One region of the Fictibacillus sp. 23RED33 genome, then DNA from elsewhere that is predicted to be linked to it. Evidence: riboswitches for the same ligand, from Rfam matches in the RefSeq annotation. Region 1 holds a riboswitch; the other holds the start of a gene.
The links. A riboswitch is a leader RNA that binds a small molecule or an ion and turns the genes downstream of it on or off. The one in region 1 is predicted to bind thiamine pyrophosphate.
Positions count from the first base shown of each region.

Region 2: another riboswitch for thiamine pyrophosphate. It lies ahead of thiD (bifunctional hydroxymethylpyrimidine kinase/phosphomethylpyrimidine kinase); the one in region 1 lies ahead of tenI (thiazole tautomerase TenI).

Region 1 covers NZ_JACZDX010000007.1:44,308-49,143, reverse strand. Annotated here, with positions in the region: gene IHV09_RS18410 (Ig-like domain-containing protein) at 1-1,960, shown strand, start outside; TPP riboswitch at 2,076-2,182, shown strand; gene tenI (thiazole tautomerase TenI) at 2,252-2,872, shown strand; gene thiO (glycine oxidase ThiO) at 2,856-3,923, shown strand; gene thiS (sulfur carrier protein ThiS) at 3,929-4,123, shown strand; gene IHV09_RS18390 (thiazole synthase) at 4,128-4,836, shown strand, end outside.
Region 2 covers NZ_JACZDX010000001.1:689,810-694,645, forward strand. Annotated here, with positions in the region: gene IHV09_RS03690 (YecA family protein) at 1-624, opposite strand, end outside; gene IHV09_RS03695 (DUF4349 domain-containing protein) at 819-1,730, shown strand; gene IHV09_RS03700 (IDEAL domain-containing protein) at 1,857-2,087, opposite strand; TPP riboswitch at 2,456-2,561, shown strand; gene thiD (bifunctional hydroxymethylpyrimidine kinase/phosphomethylpyrimidine kinase) at 2,645-3,469, shown strand; gene thiM (hydroxyethylthiazole kinase) at 3,456-4,358, shown strand; gene thiE (thiamine phosphate synthase) at 4,355-4,836, shown strand, end outside.

The DNA.
Region 1 (4,836 bases):
AATAGAGCACCCTGAAGATTACGACTTTACTATATTAAATGAAGTGCAAGAAGTAGATGTAACAGCGCCAACTGTGGATGCAATTGCGTTTGAAAAAGAACAAGTACAAGCCGGTGATTTTACAAAGGTTACTGTAACAGCGAGTGATGATACAGAAGTAGAATGGATAACTCTTGGGCTTTATAATACAACTGGACGAGGAAACAATCACGTAACTGATTTTATAAAAACAGAAGATGGAACATTTGAAGCAACGTGGTGGATTCCGCAGTTTACAGACCCTGGTGAGTGGAGAGTGGACTGGATATATGCTGGTGATGCAGCAGGCAATCAGTATAATTGGGACGATTATATGGGTGAATACCCAACATTCTTTGACACCATTCAAGTGTTAAATGACAATCCTGACAATACAGCACCAACGGTATCAAGCATTCAATTTGTGAATGAAAGCGTAGAAGCAGGCAAAGATAATACCATTCAGCTTGTAGCAGAAGATGACGTCTCTGGAATCAACTTTCTTTCAGTAGAATTGAGAAATGAAATGGGACAACGACTTTATATAGATGGAATCTATCCAAATGAAGAGGGTTCATGGTCAGCCGATTTTGTCGTTCCATCTTATATGAAAAATTCAACGTTTAAAGTATGGAATGTATACACACAGGACAATGCAGGAAATGTTGATCATCAGTTTTATGAAGAAGAGTATCCAGTTGGATTTGATACATTTTTGGTTGTAAACGATAACGACGATGTGAATGCACCAATGATTGAAAGTGTAACATTTGAAAAAGATTCAATGGTTACTGAAGATTCCAATACAGTAAGAGTTGCGGCAAGTGACGATAACAGTGGTATCGAAAGTATTGAGATTTACATGACGAGCCCTACCGGTAAAGCAGAAACGAGCACAGCCCTTTTTCCTAACGATGAAGGCATCTTTTTAGGGGAGTTTACAATTCCGCCTTACACTGAACCAGGTGAATGGAGAGTTTCTAAAATTATCGCTAAAGACTTTGCAGGTAATGTTTTAGATAATGTGTATACAGCAGAAAACTATCCAATTACATTTGATACGTTTTCTGTAGAAAACACGGAATTTGATTTTACACCTCCAACAATTAATAAAGTGATTTTCCATACACCAGAAGTAAAAGGTAACGAAGAAGCAAAACTTACCATTTACGCTGAAGATTCTCAAACCGTACCAGCATATATAGAAGTTGAATTAGTGAGTCCAAGTGGTACTCAGATGTTAAAAGGAAGCTCTGATTATTTGGATGAAAGCGGATTGATGCACATCTCAATATCAATACCTAACGATGCTGAGTATGGAGATTGGTTTGTAAAGAATATAAAAGTTATAGATTTAGCCGGAAACGAAGCGAATTATTCATACAGTAGTGATGACTATCCATCTGAATTTGGTAAGCTTTTTGTAAACAACGATAAGATTGCTCCAAGCATCCCTTTTGTTAATGAAGTTAGCGATAATACTACTATAATAACGGGCAATGCAGAGCCGCTATCAACAATTACTGTTTTAGTAGGTGGAGAGTTGTTGGCAAAAGGCCAGGCGACAAAAGATGGTGCTTTTACCATTGAAATCCCATCACAAAAAGTAGGAACTTTATTAACAGTAAGTTCTGCTGATGCAGCGGGCAACGAGTCAAAAGTTGTAACTATTACAGTTTCAGATAAAACTGCGCCTAAAGCTCCAACCATTGTTAAAGTGACAAAGGAAATGATTGCAGGGATGGCAGAACCTCAATCAACTGTTACAGTTACCGATCAGGTAGGAAAAGTGATTGGTTCCTCTAAAGCAGATGAAAAAGGAAGCTTTGTAGTGAGATTCATCAAACAAAAAAATCATGCCGTTTTGTTTTTGAATGCAATAGATTCTGCCGAAAACAAAAGTGATAGGGTAGAGATTTATATTAAGGAAGCTAGAAAATAGATAAATACCAGTCTGAGTATTTTACTTCGACTGGTTTTTTTGTACCTTATTTTCTGCAACTGGTTGTTATGAAAGCCCTTTATCGATAGAATAGTAGTATATAAAATTAAATAATCATTACCACTAGGGGTGCCTTTGTTAAGGCTGAGATTAAAGTGAACTTTAAGACCCTTGGAACCTGATTTGGTTAGAACCAGCGTAGGGAAGTGGTGTGTGGATCAGATACTACGCTATAAATTCTTAAAACTGTGAAACCACCTCTTTGCTACATAAAGGAGGTGGTTTTTTATTGTGGAAAAACAGCTTCATGTAATTACTACGGGAAGGCAAAGTGATGAAGAGTTGGTTAAGATAGCGAAACTCATTCATCCGTACATCACGGCGCTGCATGTACGAGAAAAAACAAAGTCTGCGAAAGAACTCAGTCATCTTATCCATCTTCTGCAGAAAGCTGGAGTGCCTCCCTCTAAAATTATCGCAAATGATCGGGTGGATGTAGCGCTTTGTACAGGTATAAAAGGTGTTCAGCTGACACATCACAGTTTAGATGTGTCACAAGTGCGAAGAGCTCTGCCTGAAATGATGCTCGGCTGCTCTGTCCATTCTGTTTCAGAAGCACAGGATGCTGAACAAAACGGCGCCGACTTCATCATGTATGGTCATATTTTTAAGACTTCTTCCAAACGTGATGCGGAGCCAAGAGGGTTAGATCAGCTTCAACGTGTGGTAGATCAAATCACAATTCCGGTCATCGCGATCGGAGGCATTACACCAGAAAACGTACGGAATGTCATCGGAACAGGTGCATCTGGAATCGCCGTAATGTCAGGCATTTTAGAAGCGGAATCACCACTAAAAGCGGTGAAGCTGTACAAACAACAACTGGAGGTGTGGGATGCGCACAACGTATGATGCCATCATTATTGGAGGCGGCGTGATCGGCTGTTCCATCGCCTATGAGCTTTGTAAACGAAACAAACGTGTGCTGCTTCTTGAAAAAGAAACAATTGGGAGCAGGGCTTCAAGTGCTGCAGCTGGCATGCTCGGTGCAGAGATGGAGTTTGAGACCAATCATCCACTCTATCTGCTCGCAAAAGAAAGTCGGGACTCTTTTACCCCTTTATCACAGGAGCTTTTCGATGTTTGTGGGATAGACATTGAACTGATCCAGAAGGGGATTTATGAACTCGCGTTTACAGAGGAAGAAGCGGATGATTTAAAAAGAGAAGCGGCCAAGCGTCGAGATCAAGATGAAGAGGTTTTCTGGCTTTCAGCTGAAGAACTGATCATAAAAGAACCCGCATTATCCTCACTTGTAAAGGGAGCTCTCTATTTTGAAAAAGATGCTCAAGTGTCACCTGTTAAGCTTACTCGAGCCCTATATCAGTCCGCAAAAATTCTCGGTGCCGAGATAAAAGAGCATACCGAAGTGGTTAGGCTTCTCCAAACCAACAACAGAGTCACAGGTGTCGTAACAACGAAGGAAACGTTTCATGCTGATTCCGTCATAGTAGCTTGTGGGGTGTGGAGCTCAGATATCGAGCCTTCACTAAAAATGGTGCCTGTAAAAGGGGAATGTCTTTCCTTTAAAACACAGCGTCTACTACTCACAGGTACGGTAAAATACAAAAATTGTTACCTCGTTCCAAAGCGAGAAGATCGAATTTTTGTTGGCGCGACAAGTACATCACACGTCTTTAATGAAGAGGTTACATTTTCAGGTCTATTTGAATTGATGGAGAAGGCAAAACAAATCGTTCCTGAACTAAGTGGTGCTCATTTTGAAAAAGCATGGGGAGGCATCAGGCCCCAAACGCTATCCGGTCAACCCTATATCGGTCCTTCTCCACATAAAGAGGGGCTCATTCTTGCAACGGGGCACTATCGAAACGGCATTCTGCTTTCCGCTATAACTGGAAAAAGGATTGCTGACCATATTGAAAGCGAGGTATATCATTCGTGAAACTTATGATAAATGGAGAAGCGGTCATGGTGCCAAATTCTTTGCAGTCGATCACAGATCTGCTGAAGCACCTTAACTTACATGACCAAGTGGTGATTGCGGAAGTAAACGAAGAGATCATCAATAATCAAAAACAAAGTGAAACTCAAATAAAAGAAAACGACAAGATCGAACTTGTTCGATTTGTTGGCGGAGGTTGATTGTATGTTAAACATTGGACACTATTCCTTTTCATCTCGATTACTTTTAGGTACAGGCAAATACCCGGACTTTAAAACACAAAAAGAAGCGGTAGAAGCTTCTGGTTCTGAGATTTTGACGTTTGCAGTTCGTAGAATGAACATCTTTGAAGAAAGCCAACCAAACTTTTTAGAGATGCTTGATCTGAAAAAATACACATTGTTACCGAACACAGCAGGTGCGAAAACGGCAGCAGAAGCGGTACGCATTGCAAAACTGGCGAAAGCATCGGGATTATGTGATATGGTAAAAGTAGAAGTCATCGGATGCGACAAAACGCTGTTGCCGGATCCAGTGGAAACGCTTAAAGCCACAGAAGAGCTATTAAAAGAAGGGTTCATCGTGCTTCCTTATACGTCAGATGATGTGGTCCTCGCGAGACGATTAGAAGAGCTTGGTTCACATGCAATCATGCCTGCCGCTTCTCCAATCGGTTCCGGGCAAGGAATTATTAACCCGCTCTATTTAAAATTTATTATTGAGCAAACGAAGGTTCCGGTTATAGTTGATGCAGGGATCGGTAGTGCGAGTGACGCGATGATTGCGATGGAGCTCGGAGCAGACGGTGTGCTATTAAACACAGCCGTAGCGGGTGCGAAGGATCCTGTAAAGATGGCCCTTGCAATGAAAATGGCGGTAGAAGCTGGAAAGTTAGGGTATGAAGCGGGAAGAA
Region 2 (4,836 bases), on a different contig from region 1:
GCTTCTAAATATTTCGTTCGCATCGCTTTGTGGCTGAATATCTTCTATCGCAGCTTTTAACGGTGGAAGTTCAGTCATAGGCATTTCCACATATCCAACATAAAACTCATGGTTGATGCCGTTTGAAACGAGTGTTCCAAGTAGAGCACTTTCTGTTTTTGGCTTTTCAGCAGCATTGATTGTTACATCATACACAGCTTCTGTCCAAATATCCTGTACGGTAAAGATGAATCCTGTCTTCTGCTCAATTACTTTATAAAGGGATGGTGAAGCTGTTGTCCAACCAGCTAGTATTTCCGCGACTTCTGGTTTAACAGCGTTCTTCACTTTCTCTACATAAAGTTGTACAGGCGTTTTATTATCCTTAATCTCTGAGCAGAAAATTTCCCAACAAACTGCAATATTTGCGTATGTTTGTTCTTGCTCTTTAGCCACAGGGTACTTTTTCACATACTTGGATGTACGTTCAGCTAAATCCTGCTGATAGTTCTCCAAGGCATATTTGATGAGTCCTTCTTGATGGAAGGATACTTCACGTGTTTGCTCTTCTTTATGTAAGCAACATTTTTTATATTTTTTTCCGCTGCCACAATAGCACGGATCATTTCTTCCTATCATTGACATGCTATTCCTCCAGTAAACCACTTACTTATCCTGTACATACTAGCATAAATCGGTTTTTTTTCAAACTACAAATCATCAGACACTATTTTATCACAAAAATGTCTCAGAAAAAATCATTCAATAGGTTGGTTTTTTTGGGAACTGAAACCTTTTTCTTCTAAAAAGCGTCTAAGCGAAAAAGGGGGTATCACGATATGTGGAAAAAATGGAAATTGTGGGTATTTGTTGCTGTACTTCTGTTGAGTGCATGCAGCAGTGAGAGCAGTTCGAAAAGTGATAAAGCTATAGATCAAGATAGTGGTGGGAAACAGTCAGAAGCCAAGGTAGAGAGTTCATCAGAAGAGGGAAGTAGGAATGGTGAATCAGATAATGATAAAGCGGAACAGCAACTAAAAAACCAAAGGAAAGTAATTTATAACGCTGATCTCATGATCGCAGTGGATAAATTGCAAAGCTCGATGGAGACTGTTCGAGAAACGGCAGAGAAGACAGGCGGATATATGGTTGAGTCTACTACTAGTATAGGTGAAAAGAATGATGAATCTGGTGTGATGGTTGTTCGTGTGCCGATGAAAAGTTTTCGTGTGTTTTTAGATGATGTTCGAAGTTTAAGTAAAGGAACACCACACGAAAATGTTACTGGAGAAGACGTTACAGAAGAATATGTTGATCTGACTTCACGGTTGAAAGCAAAGCAACAAGTTAGGGAACGTCTTGAGGCTTTTATGAAGGACGCACAGAAGACAGAAGACTTATTAAAGATATCTGGTGACCTAGCTGCCGTACAAGAAGAGATAGAACAGGTAGAAGGGCGCTTAAACTTTTTGAAAAATCAAAGTGATTACTCAACGGTTACGATACAATTTGAAGTGAAAAATTTAAAAGCGCAAGAACTTCAAACAGAAGGGTTAAATACGTGGGCAAAAACGAAGGTGCTTTTTATGGATACGGTAAACTTTTTAATGTCTGCGATTTCATTAATTGTAGTGAGTATTTTAGGATTAGCACCGATTTGGCTGATTGTAATTATTGTGGTTTATGTATGGTGGCGGAGACGAAAAACAGAACAAAAGAAAAAGCCGGAATCACCGACAACTATGTCTTAAGAGATATGTGTTAACCTGTCAGTAACTGGGACGTCAGAAACACCCTCTGCAGCACGGATGATCCGTTTGCTGAAAGGGTGTTTTGGCTTTTACGGCACCTTTTAAGTGGTGTGCCGTTTTAAAGCACTAGCTGAGAAACGCTTTGTATTCTGCGCTTAATTTCATAAAACGTTCTTTATCTTTTGTATCCAAGGCAATGTCAATTTCTCTCTCATAATACGCTTTGTAATAATTGTGAAGGGCCTCATCTAATACCATTTGGGCAATAAGGCTGAAGGCAAATGGGTCTCTTTTTTGTTGTTTGTATTGCACCATCTCATTTTGGTTCTTGTTAAAAGAAGTGTTTTTGTCTTTCATCCTGTTTCCCTCCTTAAAATTATCTCCCTATCCAATTAACCTTTTATGTTTCTAGGTTTCTACTAGTATACTGAGCAAGATGCCTAATGACAACCATTTTATTTGAAAATTCTGAAAAAATTATACATTGTATCTAAAGTGCTATGTTTTCACCACCTTTTGGGAAAAATGTTAATGATTTGTCATTTTTATTTCTGTTCGCTGCTCTTTGTTACAATTGTTTAAATTCTATTTTTTTTATGTTGTAATAGTGTGTTAGTTATTATTTCCCCGTATTTAAAGATGGTTAAACTTTTTGAAACACGTAACCTAAAAATAATTGACATTGTTGTTTATGTATGAGTAGGATTGTGTTAACTCAATAATGTCATTTTCGCTAGGGGTGCTTATTTTAAGCTGAGAGAAGGTTGTGACCTTCGACCCTTTGAACCTGATCCAGTTCATACTGGCGTAGGGAAGCGGTGTGGATAACAGTTTCCTTTATGAAATGAAATTTTAAGCCACCCGCCAATCAGCGGGTGGCTTTTTTTGCATTAGGAATTAGGAGGTAGATGAATATGGGACAACTGATAAAGGTAAGTAAAGCACTTACGATTGCAGGATCAGATAGTGGCGGTGGTGCAGGTATTCAGGCTGATCTAAAGACGTTTCAAGAGTTAGAGGTGTATGGTATGTCGGTCCTTACGGCAGTCACTGCACAGAATACGACAGGCGTTCAAGGCGTATATCCAGTTTCTATAGAAGGTTTAGAAGCTCAGTTAGTGTCTATAGGCAGTGACTTGACGCCGGATGCGATAAAGACTGGAATGCTCTTTTCAGGTGAATATATTGAGAGAACAGCTTATATGATAACTAAATTCGGATGGGAAAACGTAGTGGTCGATCCAGTTATGATCGCAAAAGGTGGGGCTACATTGTTAGGAGAAGAAGCATTACATGCTATGAAAACATGTATGCTACCGCTAGCGAAGATCGTCACACCAAACATTCCTGAAGCTGAAGCATTAACAGGTATAACGATAAACAGCAGCGAGGCTAGAGAAGAAGCGGCAAGAGTTTTGTTTGATTCGGGTGCTGATCATGTTGTAGTAAAAGGCGGACACTTTGGAAACGGTGAATTTGTTTCGGATCTGGTATTTAATGGCATAGAGATGATTGAACTTGTAGAGAAGCGGATTCAAACGAAAAATACTCACGGAACGGGTTGTACGTTTTCAGCAGCATTGGCTGCAGAGCTTGCATACGGGAAAAAGGTCGATAGTGCGATCGTGCATGCTAAGAAATATATACAGACCGCAATTGAACATGGAATCGATGTTGGTTCAGGTCATGGACCGGTCAATCATTTTGCCTATAGGAGGATTGCACATGAACAATACTAGGATACAAGAATGGAAAACGTTTGTTTCACAGATTAGAGCAGAAAAGCCACTCATTCATCATATAACGAATAATGTCACCATGAACTTTCTGGCCAATGGAGTCCTCTCAGCAGGAGGGAGTCCAATGATGGTGCATGACGCATGTGAAGTTGAAGAAGCTGTAGGGGTTGCCGATGCGTTAGTCCTGAACATTGGAACAATAGATGAAGCTTCAGCAAAATCTATGATACTCGCACTTCGTAAAGCATTTTGCGCTGAGGTTCCAGTTGTCCTTGATCCAGTAGGAGTAGGTCTATCATCATTCAGGCAAGAGCTCATAAAGAAGTTATTATTTGAATATTCAGAATTGAAAGGGGTCAGACCCCGAACAATTCTGACAATTTGCGGAAATGCTGCGGAAATGCAGTTTCTGGCTGAAGGGGCTTGGGAAGGAAAAGGTGTGGATGGTGATTTGGCGACCTCTGAAGATGATCTGATCAAGCTTGCGGGTGCTGCGGCAAAGCAAACAGGCTGTCTTATCGCCATGACTGGAAGTAAGGATGTTATTTCAGATGGTGAAAAAGCTATCGTGCTTTCTCATGGTGATCCGATGCTTTCCTATGTCACAGGTACAGGATGCTTTGCTACCTCAATGGTAGCTCTATATCAAGCCAATCTGAAAAAAGAAGTCACAAAGGAGACAGTAAACATGCCAGTCTTAGAACGAACCGCATTAGCTATATTAATGCTTACTAAAGCGGCAGAAGAAGCTGTTAAAACTGCTCAAGGACCGGGAAGCTTTCAACAAAATCTTCTTGACCAGCTTTTTCAGTTAGAGACTACCCATGAAATATTTCATGAAACAATCCACTGGCAAGATCACATGTTGAAGGAAGGGGCAAATAGATGAGAACCAAAGCTAAAACACGTTTAGAACAAGATCTATCACTTTATTTTGTAGCTGGAACGATGAACTGCAGTTCACCAGAAGATTTTTATCGTATTCTCTTGCAAGCGATCGAAGGCGGGATTACTGCCTTTCAGTTCCGGGAAAAAGGTGTGAACTGTTTAAGTGGTCAAAATCAGTTAGAAATGGCAAAACGTGCAAAGGAAGTTTGTCAAGAACATGATGTTCTTTTTATCGTGAATGACGATCTAGACTTGATGAAGGCGGTTGATGCAGATGGCCTTCATGTTGGTCAGACAGATGGAAAGCTGGATATCATACGCCGTGAAACAGAAGGTAAACTATTAGGTGTTTCGGCACATACTCTAACTGAGGCAGCGGATGCTATCAAACATGGTGCGGATTATATCGGCGCAGGTCCGATCTATCAAACGTCCACAAAACCTGATGCGAAGATTCCGGTAGGAGTTGATTTAATCAG